Regions from separate parts of the Pseudomonas sp. B1-22 genome, predicted to be linked through region 3. Evidence: riboswitches for the same ligand, from Rfam matches in the RefSeq annotation. Region 3 holds a riboswitch; each other region holds the start of a gene.

Region 1 (4,220 bases), 120 kb from region 3:
GATCGCGCGCAAGGTCGAGGAACACGCCAAGGGCATGCTGGTCCCCGGTACCCTGTTCGAAGAGCTGGGCTGGAACTACGTCGGCCCCATCGACGGCCATGACCTGCCGACCCTGATCGCCACCCTGCGCAACATGCGCGACCTGGACGGCCCGCAGTTCCTCCATGTGGTGACCAAGAAGGGCAAGGGCTTCGGCCCGGCCGAGGTCGACCCGATCGGCTACCACGCCATCACCAAGCTGGAGCCGATCAAGGCCCCGGCGGAACCGAAGAAGCCGTCCGGACCCAAGTACTCCAGCGTGTTCGGCCAGTGGCTGTGCGACATGGCAGCCCAGGACCCGCGCCTGGTCGGCATCACCCCGGCGATGAAGGAAGGCTCCGACCTGGTGGCCTTCGCCGACAAGTTCCCGGACCGTTACTTCGACGTCGCCATCGCCGAGCAGCACGCCGTGACCCTGGCGGCCGGCATGGCCTGCGACGGCGCCAAGCCGGTGGTGGCGATCTACTCCACCTTCCTGCAGCGCGGCTACGACCAGCTGATCCACGACGTCGCGGTGCAGAACCTCGACGTGCTGTTCGCCATCGACCGCGCCGGTCTGGTGGGTGAAGACGGCCCGACCCACGCCGGCAGCTTCGACCTCTCCTACCTGCGCTGCATCCCCGGCATGCTGGTGATGACCCCCAGCGACGAGAACGAACTGCGCAAGCTGCTCACCACCGGCCATCACTTCGAAGGCCCGGCGGCGGTGCGCTACCCGCGTGGCACCGGCCCCAACGCCACCATCGAGGCGGCGCTGGAACCGGTGGAGATCGGCAAGGGCGTGCTGCGCCGCGAAGGCAAGGCCGGCAAGGTCGCCTTCCTGGTGTTCGGCGTGCAATTGGCGGAAGCGCTGAAGGTCGCCGAGCAGTTCGACGCCACGGTCGCCGACATGCGCTTCGTCAAGCCGCTGGACGAGGCACTGGTGCGCCAGTTGGCCGCCAGCCACGAACTGCTGGTGACCCTCGAGGAAAACGCGGTGATGGGTGGCGCCGGCGCCGCCGTCAGCGAGTTCCTCGCCCGCGAAAACATCCTGCAGCCAGTCCTGCACCTGGGCCTGCCGGACTACTACGTCGAGCATGCCAAGCCGGCGCAGATGCTCGCCGAGTGTGGTCTTGACGCCACCGGCATCGAACGCTCGGTGAGCGCTCGCCTGGAGGCGCTCGGCAACCGCTGAGCGCATGCCTCTCCCGGAGTATTGCCAGTGACGGGCGCACCTGAGTAAGGTGCGCCCGTTTTCGTTCGAGGTAACGGGAAGCAGGTGAAAGACCTGCGCTGCCCCCGCAACGGTAACCGACCGCAGGCCCCGGCCTGCCGCGCTGCGAACCGCCACTGTGCATCCGCATGGGAAGGCCGCAGGCGTGAGCGTCGGCAGCCCGGAGACCGCCCTCGTACGCCCCGACAGGTGTTGCGGAGGGCCGCACCGTCAAGTGCGGTCTGCCGCCCTTGCCACGCCCTCCTCGAAAGTCATCCGCCCGCTTTTGAGGACGTTCCATGAAACTGACCCGACTCGCCCTGGCCACCGGCCTGCTGCCCGGCCTGGCCTTGGCCGACGCCAGCGTTCCGACTGGCGATATCTATGCCATGCCGGCGCTGGTGATCACCTCCGGCCGCCAGGCCCAGCCGCGCATCCAGGCGACGTCCGCCAACAGCGTGTTCACCCGCAAGGAGATCGAGCAGTTGCAGGTGCGCAGCGTGCCCGAGCTGCTCAAGCGCGTGCCCGGCGTACAGATCGGCAGCTCCGGCGGCGTAATCTCGTATTCCGTGCGCGGCACCAGCACCGCGCAGACCCTGGTGCTGGTCGACGGCCAGCGCATCGCCTCGGCCAGCAGCGGCATCGCCCGCCTGGACTACCTGAGCATCGACAACATCGAGCGCGTGGAAGTGACCCGCGGTCCGCGCTCCTCGCTGTACGGCGCCGATGCCATCGGCGGCGTGATCCAGATATTCACCCGCCACGGCGAAGCCGGGCTGCACCCGGAAGTGCGCCTTGCCGCCGGCAGCCACGGCACCTTCGAGCGCAGCGTGAACCTCTCCGGCGGCGATGAGCGCACCACCTACAGCCTGGGTGGCAGTCTCGACGAGAGCGATGGCTGGGACCGCACCAGCGACAACGTCGGCGCCGACAGCGACGACGACGCCCAGCGCAACAAGGCCGTGCACCTGAACCTCAACCACCGCCTCAACGAGGACTGGAAAGCCGGCCTGAACCTCAACGACCAGCGCGGCAAGAACGAGTACGACGACGCCTACAACTTCGAGCCGGGTTCTCCCCGCGACGAGTTCCGCGTCAGCAGCTACAGCGCCTACCTCGACGGCCAGCTGACCGACATCTGGGGCAGCCGCCTGGAGCTGGGCCGCAGCTTCGACCGCAACAAGGCCGTGGGCGCCGCCGACAGCTGGAACAACGGTTCCCTGGAAACCACCCGCCACTCGGCGAGCTGGATCAACCGCCTACAGCTGGACGCGGCCAACCAACTGGCGCTGGGCGCCGACTGGTATGAAGACAAGGTCGACGGCAGCACCGTGTTCGCCGAAGACAGTCGCGAGAACCACGCCGTCTTCGCCCAGCACAGCTTCAAGGGCGAATCCTTCGGTACCGAGCTCGGCCTGCGCCACGACGACAACCAGGCCTACGGCACCCAGAACAGCTGGAACGCCGCCTTCAGCCTGCCGGTGGGCGACCACCAGAGCTGGATCGCCAGCTACGGCGAAGGCTTCCGCGCACCGACCTTCAGCGACCTCTACTACCCCGGCGCGGGCAACCCCAACCTCAAGGCCGAGACGTCAAAGACCTACGAGTTGCAATGGCGCGGCGACTTCTCCGGCACCCAGCTGGAGGCCTCGCTGTACCGCACCGAAGTCGACGACCTGATCGCCTGGGACAGCGCCAGCAACCAGCCGGAGAACATCGCCAAGGCGCGCATCGACGGCTTCGAGGCCAGCGTCGCCCGCGAGGTACTAGGCTGGCAGGCCAACCTGGGCCTGAGCCTGATCGACCCGCGCGACCGCGACACCGGCCACACCCTGCCCTACCGCGCGCGCCGCACCCTGAGCCTGGACCTCGACCGCCAGTTCGGCGCCTACGGCGTCGGCGGTTCCTGGCGCGCGGTCAGCCAGCGCTACGACGACGCGGCCAACACCCGCGAACTCGCCGGCTACGGCGTGCTCGACCTGCGCACCAGCTGGCTGGCCAGCAACGAACTGCGCTTCGACCTGAAGCTGGATAACGCACTGGACCGCGACTACACCCTGGGCGACTACCTGCGGCCGACCAGTCCGATGGACTTCATGGGTGAAGCGCGCCCGTACCAGGAGCCGGGCCGCACCGCGCTGCTGGCGGTGACCTGGACGCCGGAGCTGTAAGGCTCCACGCCGGGACTCCGAAGGGTGCTCCGAAGCCCGGCCCGCGCGTAGGAGCGGATTTATCCGCGATGATCCGGCGCGGCCGGATACCGATCGCGGACGGAGTCCGCTCCTACGCAATATCCAACATCTGTAGGAGCGGGCCATGCCCGCGAATCGCGCCCATGGGGCGCTCCTACGGGGAACAATGGCGCGGAAGTCGTTAACCGTAGGGCGCAAACCTGGAACAGGTTATCCGCCGATAGCCCAACAACATGACACCGGACTCAACCTGTAGGAGCGGGCCATGCCCGCGATTCGCGCCCATGGGGCGCTCCTACAGGGGATATCGGTATCCGGGCCTACACCAGAACGCCCGCCATCCGCCCCAGCTCCGCGCAATCCTGCGCGTGCCAGTCGGTCAGCTCCGGCCAGGGGTTCTCTGCCAGGTTCACCAGCGCACTGTGCGCCCCGGCCGCGCGGGCGCAGTCGAGGTCGAAGCGGTAGTCGCCGACCATCAGCATCCGCTGCGGCGCCACGTCCCAGCGCGCCGCCAAACGCAGCAAGCCGTCCGGGCTGGGCTTCGGATCGGCCTCGCCACGGCCGAGAACGTCCTCGGTGGCGAAGCAATCGCCAATGCCGATGGCCTCCAGAGTGATCAATGCCAGTTCATGGGCATTGCGGGTCAGGATGCCCAGTCGATAGCCCACGCCATGCAGCGCGCGCACCAGCGCCACCGCACCGGGCGCGGCGGTGGAGGCCACCGCCAGCTCGCGTTCGTGCTCCAGCAGCCAGGCATGCTTGGCCGCCGCCTCGTCCTCTGGCAATGCCGCAAGGTG
Region 2 (4,220 bases), on a different contig from region 3:
GTACTGGGCGAAGGTGCCGCGGTTGTCGCGGGAGGTCACCGCGTAGTCGGTGGAGCTGCTCAGCTCGTCCTGCTGCCAGTCGTAGCCCAGGGTCAGGGTCTGGCCTGGGGCGAGGTCCAGGTCGTTCTGCCAGGACGCGGTGTCGCGGCGGCTGTCGAAGCGCGAGTAGAAGGCGCCGTCCTGATAGGCGTCGGAGTCGTCCTCGCTGCGCCCGGCGGACAGGCTTACCCGCCAGGGCTCCAGTGGGACGAAGCGCGCACGGCCGCCGATCACCCGCTGCACGCCATCGTTGTAGGCATCGAAGCCCTGGGTGCGGCGGCTGTTCACCGTGTCGAAGTCATTGTGGAAGTCGGTCTGCAACAGGCTGCCGTCCAGCTCCAGGCCGCTGTCGAAACGGTAGCCCGCACGCAGGGAACCCGAGAGGTTGCGGTAGCCGTCGCTGTCCGGCTCGTGGCCGTTGGCGCCGTTGGCCTTGGCATCGATGCCGGCGGTGTCCAGGCTCGACACGCCGAGGGCAAACCAGCCGCGCCCATTGCCGGCCGAGGCTCCGGCGCTGCCTTCGTAGGTGCTCTGGCTGCCCGCGCCAGCGTAGGCCCAGGGCTTGAAGCCCTGCTCCACAGCCTGGCGGGTGAAGATCTGGATTACCCCGCCGATGGCCTCGGAGCCATACAGGCTGGAGCGCGGCCCGCGCACCACTTCGATGCGCTCGACCAGCTCCACCGGCAGGTCCTGCAGCGACGCACCGCCGGAGGACACCGAACCGGCCTTGACGCCATCGATCAGCACCAGCACATGGTCGGATTCGCTACCGCGCATGTAGAGATTGGTGGCCTTGCCGGGGCCGCCGTTGCTGCTCAGGGAGATGCCCGGCAGGCGCCGCAGCAAGTCGGGCACCGACTGTGCCTGGACGCGTTCGATATCGGCACGGTCCAGCACGCTCACCGAGGCGAGGCTCTGCCCGGCGGGTTGTTCGGTGCGGGTGGCCGTCACCAGCTGGTCGTCGAGCGCCAGCGGCGTTTCACCGGCCGCCAGGCCGATACAGGAGAAGCCGCCCAGCGCCAGCGCCGTCGGCCAATAGAGGTAATGCTTCACGTGAACTCACTCCGCCGCTCTCACCCGCGCGGCTCTGACCCGAAAGGGCAGGCGGAGGACGGGAACGCCCCGGCAGCACAGGCCGGCCGGAGCGATCGGCAGCGCCTCCCGCGATGCCATGGCGTGCAGCAGGCCGGTCTCCGGGCTTGCGAGTGGGGCCGTGACAGGCTCCGGAAACCGCGCCTTCCCATGCCGATGGCACAGTGGCGAAATGCGGCTCGATGCTCGCTTACCGTTGCGGGGGCAGCGCCGGAATGGTCGAACCCTGAGGTCCGAATTCACCGGCTTCCCTGTTTCACCCCCGACTCACGCCGGGGGCACCTGAAGCAGGCGCGCAGCTTAGAGGCTCGCGGCCTGGGGCGTCAATTGAACAGACTGTCGCGGCCGTCGCCAAGGCCCGATCCAGAGCGCCCAAAAGGAGAAACACAAGTCCAGTGGAGGCACGGCAGAAACTCGCTAGAATGCGAGACATGACGACGACTGCACAGCCCGGCCAGCTCCAGCTCGATCCCCAATCCAGCCCATCGCTGATGCGCGTCAGCGGCGACTGGACGCTGGCGCATTTCAGTAGCCTGGAATCCCAGGTCGCCAACGTACGCCACGGCGACCAACCCGCCGAGCTGGACTTCAGCGGCCTGGGCGCCCTGGATACCGCCGGTGCGGCGCTGCTCGCCGACGTCATCGGCGGCGCGCGCATGGGCCAGCTCGAACAGATCACCCACAACCTGCCCGCCGAGCGCCTGGCGCTGCTGCGCGCCGTGGGCGGCGCCATCACCCAGTGCCGGCTGGACGAACGCAAGCCGCCGCCGGGCAATGCCATCGTCGACATCCTCGAACGCATCGGCATCGCCACCATCGCCGTGCGCGGCCATGTGGTCGGCATGCTCGGCTTCATCGGCCTGACCCTGCAGACCCTGGCACGCACGCTGCTGCGCCCGCGCCGCTGGCGGCTCACCTCGCTGGCCGCGCACATGGAGCAGACCGGCCTGGACGCCGTGCCCATCGTCGCCCTGCTCACCTTCATGGTCGGCGCGGTGGTGGCCTTCCTCGGCGCCACGGTGCTGAAGAAGTTCGGCGCGGCGATCTACACCGTCGACCTGGTCGGCTTCGCCTTCCTCCGCGAGTTCGGCGTGCTGCTCACCGCCATCCTCCTCGCCGGCCGCACCGCCAGCGCCTTCACCGCGCAGATCGGCTCGATGAAGGCCAATCAGGAGATCGACGCGATCCAGGCCCAGGGCATGGACCCGGTCGAGCTGCTGGTGCTGCCACGGGTGCTCGCCCTGCTGTTCACCCTGCCGCTGCTGACCTTCCTGGCCATGATGTCCGGCATCTTCGGCGGCGGCGTGGTCTGCGCCCTGAGCCTGGACATCTCGCCGCGCATGTTCCTCTACATGCTGCAGAACGACATCGCCGTGCAGCACTTCCTGGTCGGCATCGTCAAAGCCCCGGTGTTCGCCTTCCTCATTGCCGTGATCGGCTGCCTGGAAGGCTTCCGCGTCAGCGGCAGCGCGCAGTCGGTGGGCGAGCACACCACCTCCAGCGTGGTCCAGTCGATCTTCGTGGTGATCCTGCTGGATGCGGTGTTCGCCCTGTTCTTCATGGAGATGGGCTGGTGAGCGAACCGATCATCGTCGTCCGCGACCTGGCCAACCGCTTCGACAGCCATGCCGTGCACGAGCACCTCGACCTCGACGTGATGAAGGGCGAAATCCTCGGCGTGGTCGGCGGCTCGGGTACCGGCAAGTCCGTGCTGTTGCGCAGCATCATCGGCCTGCGCCAGCCCAGCGAAGGCCGCGTGGAAGTCTTCGGCCAGAACCTGCTGGAGCTGCCGCCGCCGAAACGCTCGAAGCTGGAACGCCGCTTCGGCGTGCTGTTCCAGAACGGCGCGCTGTTCTCCTCGCTGACCGTCAGCGAGAACATCTGCCTGCCGCTGATCGAGCACGCCGGCTTGTCGCGCAGCGATGCCGAGTTCATGGCCAAGGTGAAGATATCGCTGGCCGGCCTGCCGCCGGACGCCGGTGCCAAGTACCCGGCCGAACTCTCCGGCGGCATGGTCAAGCGCGCCGCCCTGGCCCGCGCCCTGGCGCTGGATCCGGACATCCTGTTCCTCGACGAACCCACCGCCGGCCTCGACCCCATTGGCGCGGCGGCCTTCGACCAACTCATCCTGACCCTGCGCGACGCCTTCGGCCTCACCGTGTTCCTGGTCACCCACGACTTGGACACCCTCTACACCATCTGCGACCGAGTCGCCGTGCTCTCGCAGAAGCGCGTGCTGGTGGTGGGGCCGCTGGAACAGGTAGCCGAGACCAACGACGCGTGGGTGCAGGACTACTTCCACGGCCCCCGGGGCCGCGCCGCGCTGCAGGCCACCGAGCACCTGCGGGAGGAAAGCTGAATGGAAACCCGTGCCCATCACGTGCTGATCGGCCTGTTCACCCTGCTCGTCTCGATTGGCGCGCTGCTATTCGCCCTGTGGCTGGCGCAGTCGAGCAACGACCAGAAGTTCAAGTACTACGACGTGATCTTCAACGAAGCGGTGAGCGGCCTCTCCGAAGGCGGCTCCGTGCAGTACAGCGGCATCCGCGTGGGCGACGTGGTGTCCCTGCGCCTGGACCCGAACGACCCGAGCAAGGTCAGTGCGCGCATCCGCGTCTACGAAAGCACGCCGATCCGCGAAGACACCCGCGCCAAGCTGGCACTCACCGGCGTCACCGGCCAGGCCATCATCCAGCTCTCCAGCACCGCCCAGAACAGCCCGCCACTGGTGAGCAAGGACGGCAGCATCCCGGTGATCAAGACCATCCCTTCGCCATTGGCCAAGTTCCTGGCCAATGGCGGAGACATTGCCGAAAACATCAACAACCTGCTCACCAACACAAGCCGCCTGTTCTCCCAGGAAAACGTCGACCACATCAGCCGAACCCTCGATCACATCGACCAGGCCACCAGCGTGATTGCCGAACAGCGCGACGACATCCGCCAGACCGTCAAGCAGCTGGCCGCCGCCAGCGAGCAGGCACGCATCACCCTGGCCAACGCCAGCGCACTGCTTGAACGCGCCAACCAGACTCTCGGCAGCCGTGGCCCGGCCATCCTCGACGACACCCAGAAGACCCTGGCCGCTC
Region 3 (4,220 bases):
GTTGTGCGCCGGCAGGCGCGCGCGGGTGATGCCCTCGGCGACCATCCGCGCATCGCAGAGGATCGGCGCGCCGGCGGCCAGCGCCGCCCGGCCGATGGCCCCGGCGCCGGCGGAGAAGCGCAGGTCCTGCACGACGTCGACCATGCCGCAGGCGTGGATCACCCGCACGGCGAGTTTTTCCAGGTCAGCGGGGATGCCGGACAGGTCGGCTTCGGCGCGGATGGTGGCAAAGGATTGGCGGTAGATCGCCTGGCCGTCGCGGATGTAATCAAGCATCAAGGGGAGCTCCGGGTGCGGCCAGCAGATCGCCGGCGGCCTCGAGGGAAAGGTTGCGCGCCAGCGGCTGGCCGAAGCCGGCCACGCCATCGGCGCGACGGAACAGGTCATAGCGGCCGTCGGCGACGGCCAGCAGGGTATAGGGGGCGACGTGGGCGGCGGCGCAGGAGCGCGGGCAGCCGCACAGGTGCACGCCAGGCGGCGGCGGGTGGCGCAGGCGTTCGGCCAGGCGCAGGGCGTCGGCCTTGGTGTCGGCCAGCCCGCGTGCACAGCCAGTCGAGCCGCTGCAGGCGACGACGCGTGAGAGCGGCTGGGCGGCATCGATCACCAGCCCGATATTCGCCAGCGCTGCGAGCACGACGGCGGCATCGGCCCGTGCAACGTCGGGAAGGATCAGGCTTTGCCAGGGCGTCAGACGCAGCTGTCCGCCGCTGAAGCGCTCGGCGAGATCGGCCAGGCCGAACAGCGTGGTGCTGTCGAGACGTCCGAGGACGAATCCCGCACCGACCATGACGCGTTCCGGCTGGCGCTGGGGCTGAATTCCGAGGTGGCCGAAGGGCTGCGGTGCAGGACGTCGCCAGTTATCCACCGCCGGGCCGAGTTGCAGTGCGAAGGGCAGGCGTTGCTGGAGACGCTCCAGCAGTACATCGTCGCCGAGCATCTCGCGCAGCTGGCGCATGCGCGTCTGGCCGTCGCCGGCGAGATCGAGGAACAGGTGCAGCAGGGTTTCCACCAGCAGCGGAAGCTGCTCCGCGGAAACGGCGGCGAGGGCGGGGGGATCGGTCTCGCGTTGCGGCGGACAACCGGCCAGGCCGAAGGCGAACAGCAGCGCCGCGTCGTCGGACATGGCCGACAGCCAGATATCGTTGGGGTGTTCCAGCATCGCCAGCGCTTCGCCGGCGTCCAGCTGGATGCCGAACTTGGGCGACAGGCCGTGGAAGCGCGGCGTGCGTTCCAGCAGATCGAGCAACTGGCGGGCCAGCGGGGCAGCGTCAAAAAACGTGGCGTCGAGGCCGAGCGCCGGGCTGACCAGCAGGTTGCGCACATCGTCTGCCGCCAACTCGCGCGGCCCGAGACCGGCAGCCAGCAGCGCGTGGCTCAGCGCACTTTCGGCGCCCGCGTGCACGCCACGAATCTGCAGGTTGGCGCGGTTGGTCGCTTCCAGCACTCCATCGGCATGCTGTTCGGCTGCCTGGGCGATGGCGCGCGCGGCGCGAGAATCGAGTTGCCCACAGGGCAGCTTGATGCGGCAAATGCCGCCATCGCGGGAGGCCACGATGCGCAGCAGGCCGGGGCAGGCATGCGGGCGGACGGGCGGAGCTGAGGAATCTTGCACTGAGGTCACCAGGGCTGGGTCGCGGTGACCTGCGAATCCCCCAAGGGGACTTCACGACACCGATACACCCCGCTCGATGTCTGCACGCGCGACTGGTCTCGTCGGCAGGTCTCCTGGCTGGCAGGTCCTCATCCAGCGCGGCCTTCCCGGTAACCCAGTGGCCAGATCGACGGCAGCGGGCACTTGCCCTGCCAGGCGATCGAGTTGCGCGGACTCGCTGCTTACAGTTGCGGGGGCAGCCACGGTTTTTTCCGTGTTCCCTCTTCGGCTCCCGGATGCATCGCTGATCCATGCGAAGCGTCCTACGAGCACCGACGATGCGGGTATTATGCCTGCTTTGCCCGAGGGCGGAACAAGCCTGCCCGTCGGATCGATCGTCGCATCCCTTCAGAGGAATTCCCATGACGCCCTGGCTGACCATCGTCGGCATCGGCGAGGACGGTTACGCCGGCCTCGGCAAGGCCGCGCGCCGCGCCCTGCTTGCCGCCAGCGAGGTGATCGGTGCGCCGCGCCAGTTGGAGCTGCTGCCGCATTGCCTGCGCGCCAACCGCCAGGCCTGGCCGAGCCCCTTCAGCCTGGAGCCGGTACTGCGCCGGCGCGGTGAGCCGACCTGCGTGCTGGCCAGCGGTGACCCGATGCTGTTCGGTGTCGGAGCGAGCCTGGCGCGGCAGATTCCGTCCGGGGAAATGCTCGTACTTCCTGCGCCGTCCTCCGCATCGCTGGCGGCAGCGCGGATGGGCTGGGCCCTGCAGGACTGCACGCTGCTGTCGCTGGTGGCGCGCCCATTGGCCGCGCTCCAGGCTCAGGTGCATGACGGCGTGAAGCTGCTGATTCTCAGCAATGACGGTGAGAGCCCCGCGGCCATCGCCGCGCTGCTGCGCGAGCGTGGTTTCGGCCCGAGCCGGATCAGCGTGCTGGAGCATCTGGGCGGCGAGTCCGAGCGGCGCATCGACGGACTGGCCAGCGACTGGTCGCTCAGCGAGACCGCCGCGCTGAATCTGGTGGCGGTGGAGTGCGTGGCGGGCGTCGATGCCGTGCGCCTGCCGCTGACCACGGGCCTGCCGGATGATGCTTTCCGCCATGACGGCCAGCTGACCAAGCGCGATGTGCGCGCCGTGACCCTGGCACGGCTGGCGCCGAGGCCCGGCGAACTGCTCTGGGACGTCGGCGCCGGCTGCGGTTCCATCGGCATCGAATGGATGCGTGCGCATCCGAGCTGTCGCGCGCTCGCCATCGAAGCCAACGAGGGGCGCCAGGAACACATTCGCTTCAACCGTGATGCGCTCGGTGTACCGGCCTTGCAACTGGTCTGCGGTGCCGCGCCGGATGCGTTGCTGGGGCTTCAGCGCCCCGACGCCATTTTCATCGGCGGCGGCGTGACCGTGCCCGGCGTGTTCGAGCACTGCTGGGAGCAGCTCAAGCCCGGCGGTCGCCTGGTGGCCAATGCCGTCACGCTGCAGAGCGAGGCGACGCTGGTGGGCTGGCGCGAACGCATTGGCGGCGAACTGACCCGTCTTTCCGTGGCCCAGGCCCAGCCGCTGGGTGGTTTCGATACCTGGCGCGCGGCGTTGCCGATTACCCTGTTGGAAGTCTGGAAACCGCTGGCCGACTGAAGCATGCGTGAAGAAACCCACGAGGAACCCCGCCCGCTGCGCAGCGGCTACACCACCGGCAGCTGCGCTACCGCCACCAGCCTGGCGGCGGCGCGCCTGCTGCTGACCGGCGAGGCCAGCGATGCGGCGCAGATCGCCCTGCCCAAGGAGCGCGTCGCCACCCTGCGCCTGGAGTTCTGCCGGCTCACCGCCGACGGCGCCGAAGCCGGCACGTTGAAGGACGCCGGTGACGACCCGGATGTGACTCACGGCGCGCTGGTTTTTGCACAGGTCACTCTGAGCGCCGAGCCAGGTGTGCGCTTCCATGCGGGCGAAGGCGTCGGCACCGTGACCAAGCCCGGCCTGGTGCTGGCGGTGGGCGAGCCGGCGATCAACCCGGTGCCGCGCCAGATGATGCAGGACAACCTCGCTGCGCTGGCCGTCGAGTGCGGTTATGCCGGCGGCTTCGAGGTCACGATCAATGTCGAGGGTGGCGCCGAGCTGGCGCTCAAGACCATGAATCCGCGCCTGGGCATCCTTGGTGGGCTGTCCATCCTTGGCACCACCGGCATCGTCCGGCCGTTCTCCTGCTCGGCCTACATCGCCTCGATCCAGCAAGGCATCGACGTCGCCCGCGCCAATGGTTTCCGCCACCTGGCCGCCTGCACCGGCAACGCCAGCGAGGACGCCATGCGCCGGCGCTACGGTTTCGACGATACCGCGCTGATCGAGATGGGCGACTTCGCCGGGGCCGCGCTCAAGCATCTGCGCAAGGCGCCGGTGGAGCGCTTCAGCGTCTGTGGCGGCTTCGGCAAGATCAGCAAGCTCGCGGCCGGCCACATGGACCTGCACAGCCGTCACTCCAGCATCGACCTGCCTCAATTGGCCGAATGGGCGGCGGAGATCGGCGCGTCGGATGAGCTGCAACAGCGCATGCGCGAAGCCAATACCAGCCAGCAGGCGCTGGCGCTGTGCAGCGCCGAGGGCATCGCCCTGGGCGACGCCGTCTGCGCCCG

The links. A riboswitch is a leader RNA that binds a small molecule or an ion and turns the genes downstream of it on or off. The one in region 3 is predicted to bind cobalamin.
Region 1: another riboswitch for cobalamin. It lies ahead of ACQ5BL_RS24105 (TonB-dependent receptor domain-containing protein); the one in region 3 lies ahead of cobG (precorrin-3B synthase).
Region 2: another riboswitch for cobalamin. It lies ahead of btuB (TonB-dependent vitamin B12 receptor); the one in region 3 lies ahead of cobG (precorrin-3B synthase).

Annotation. Positions count from the first base shown of each region.
Region 1 is NZ_JBCHVH010000006.1:468,227-472,446, forward strand. Features, by position in the region: gene dxs (1-deoxy-D-xylulose-5-phosphate synthase) at 1-1,213, shown strand, start outside; cobalamin riboswitch at 1,255-1,438, shown strand; gene ACQ5BL_RS24105 (TonB-dependent receptor domain-containing protein) at 1,531-3,402, shown strand; gene ACQ5BL_RS24110 (HAD family hydrolase) at 3,744-4,220, opposite strand, start outside.
Region 2 is NZ_JBCHVH010000001.1:301,753-305,972, reverse strand. Features, by position in the region: gene btuB (TonB-dependent vitamin B12 receptor) at 1-1,092, opposite strand, end outside; cobalamin riboswitch at 1,207-1,432, opposite strand; gene ACQ5BL_RS01430 (ABC transporter permease) at 1,563-2,708, shown strand; gene ACQ5BL_RS01425 (ABC transporter ATP-binding protein) at 2,705-3,490, shown strand; gene ACQ5BL_RS01420 (MlaD family protein) at 3,491-4,220, shown strand, end outside.
Region 3 is NZ_JBCHVH010000006.1:589,184-593,403, reverse strand. Features, by position in the region: gene ACQ5BL_RS24720 (precorrin-8X methylmutase) at 1-276, opposite strand, end outside; gene cobG (precorrin-3B synthase) at 269-1,612, opposite strand; cobalamin riboswitch at 1,699-1,943, opposite strand; gene cbiE (precorrin-6y C5,15-methyltransferase (decarboxylating) subunit CbiE) at 2,014-3,225, shown strand; gene ACQ5BL_RS24705 (cobalt-precorrin-5B (C(1))-methyltransferase) at 3,229-4,220, shown strand, end outside.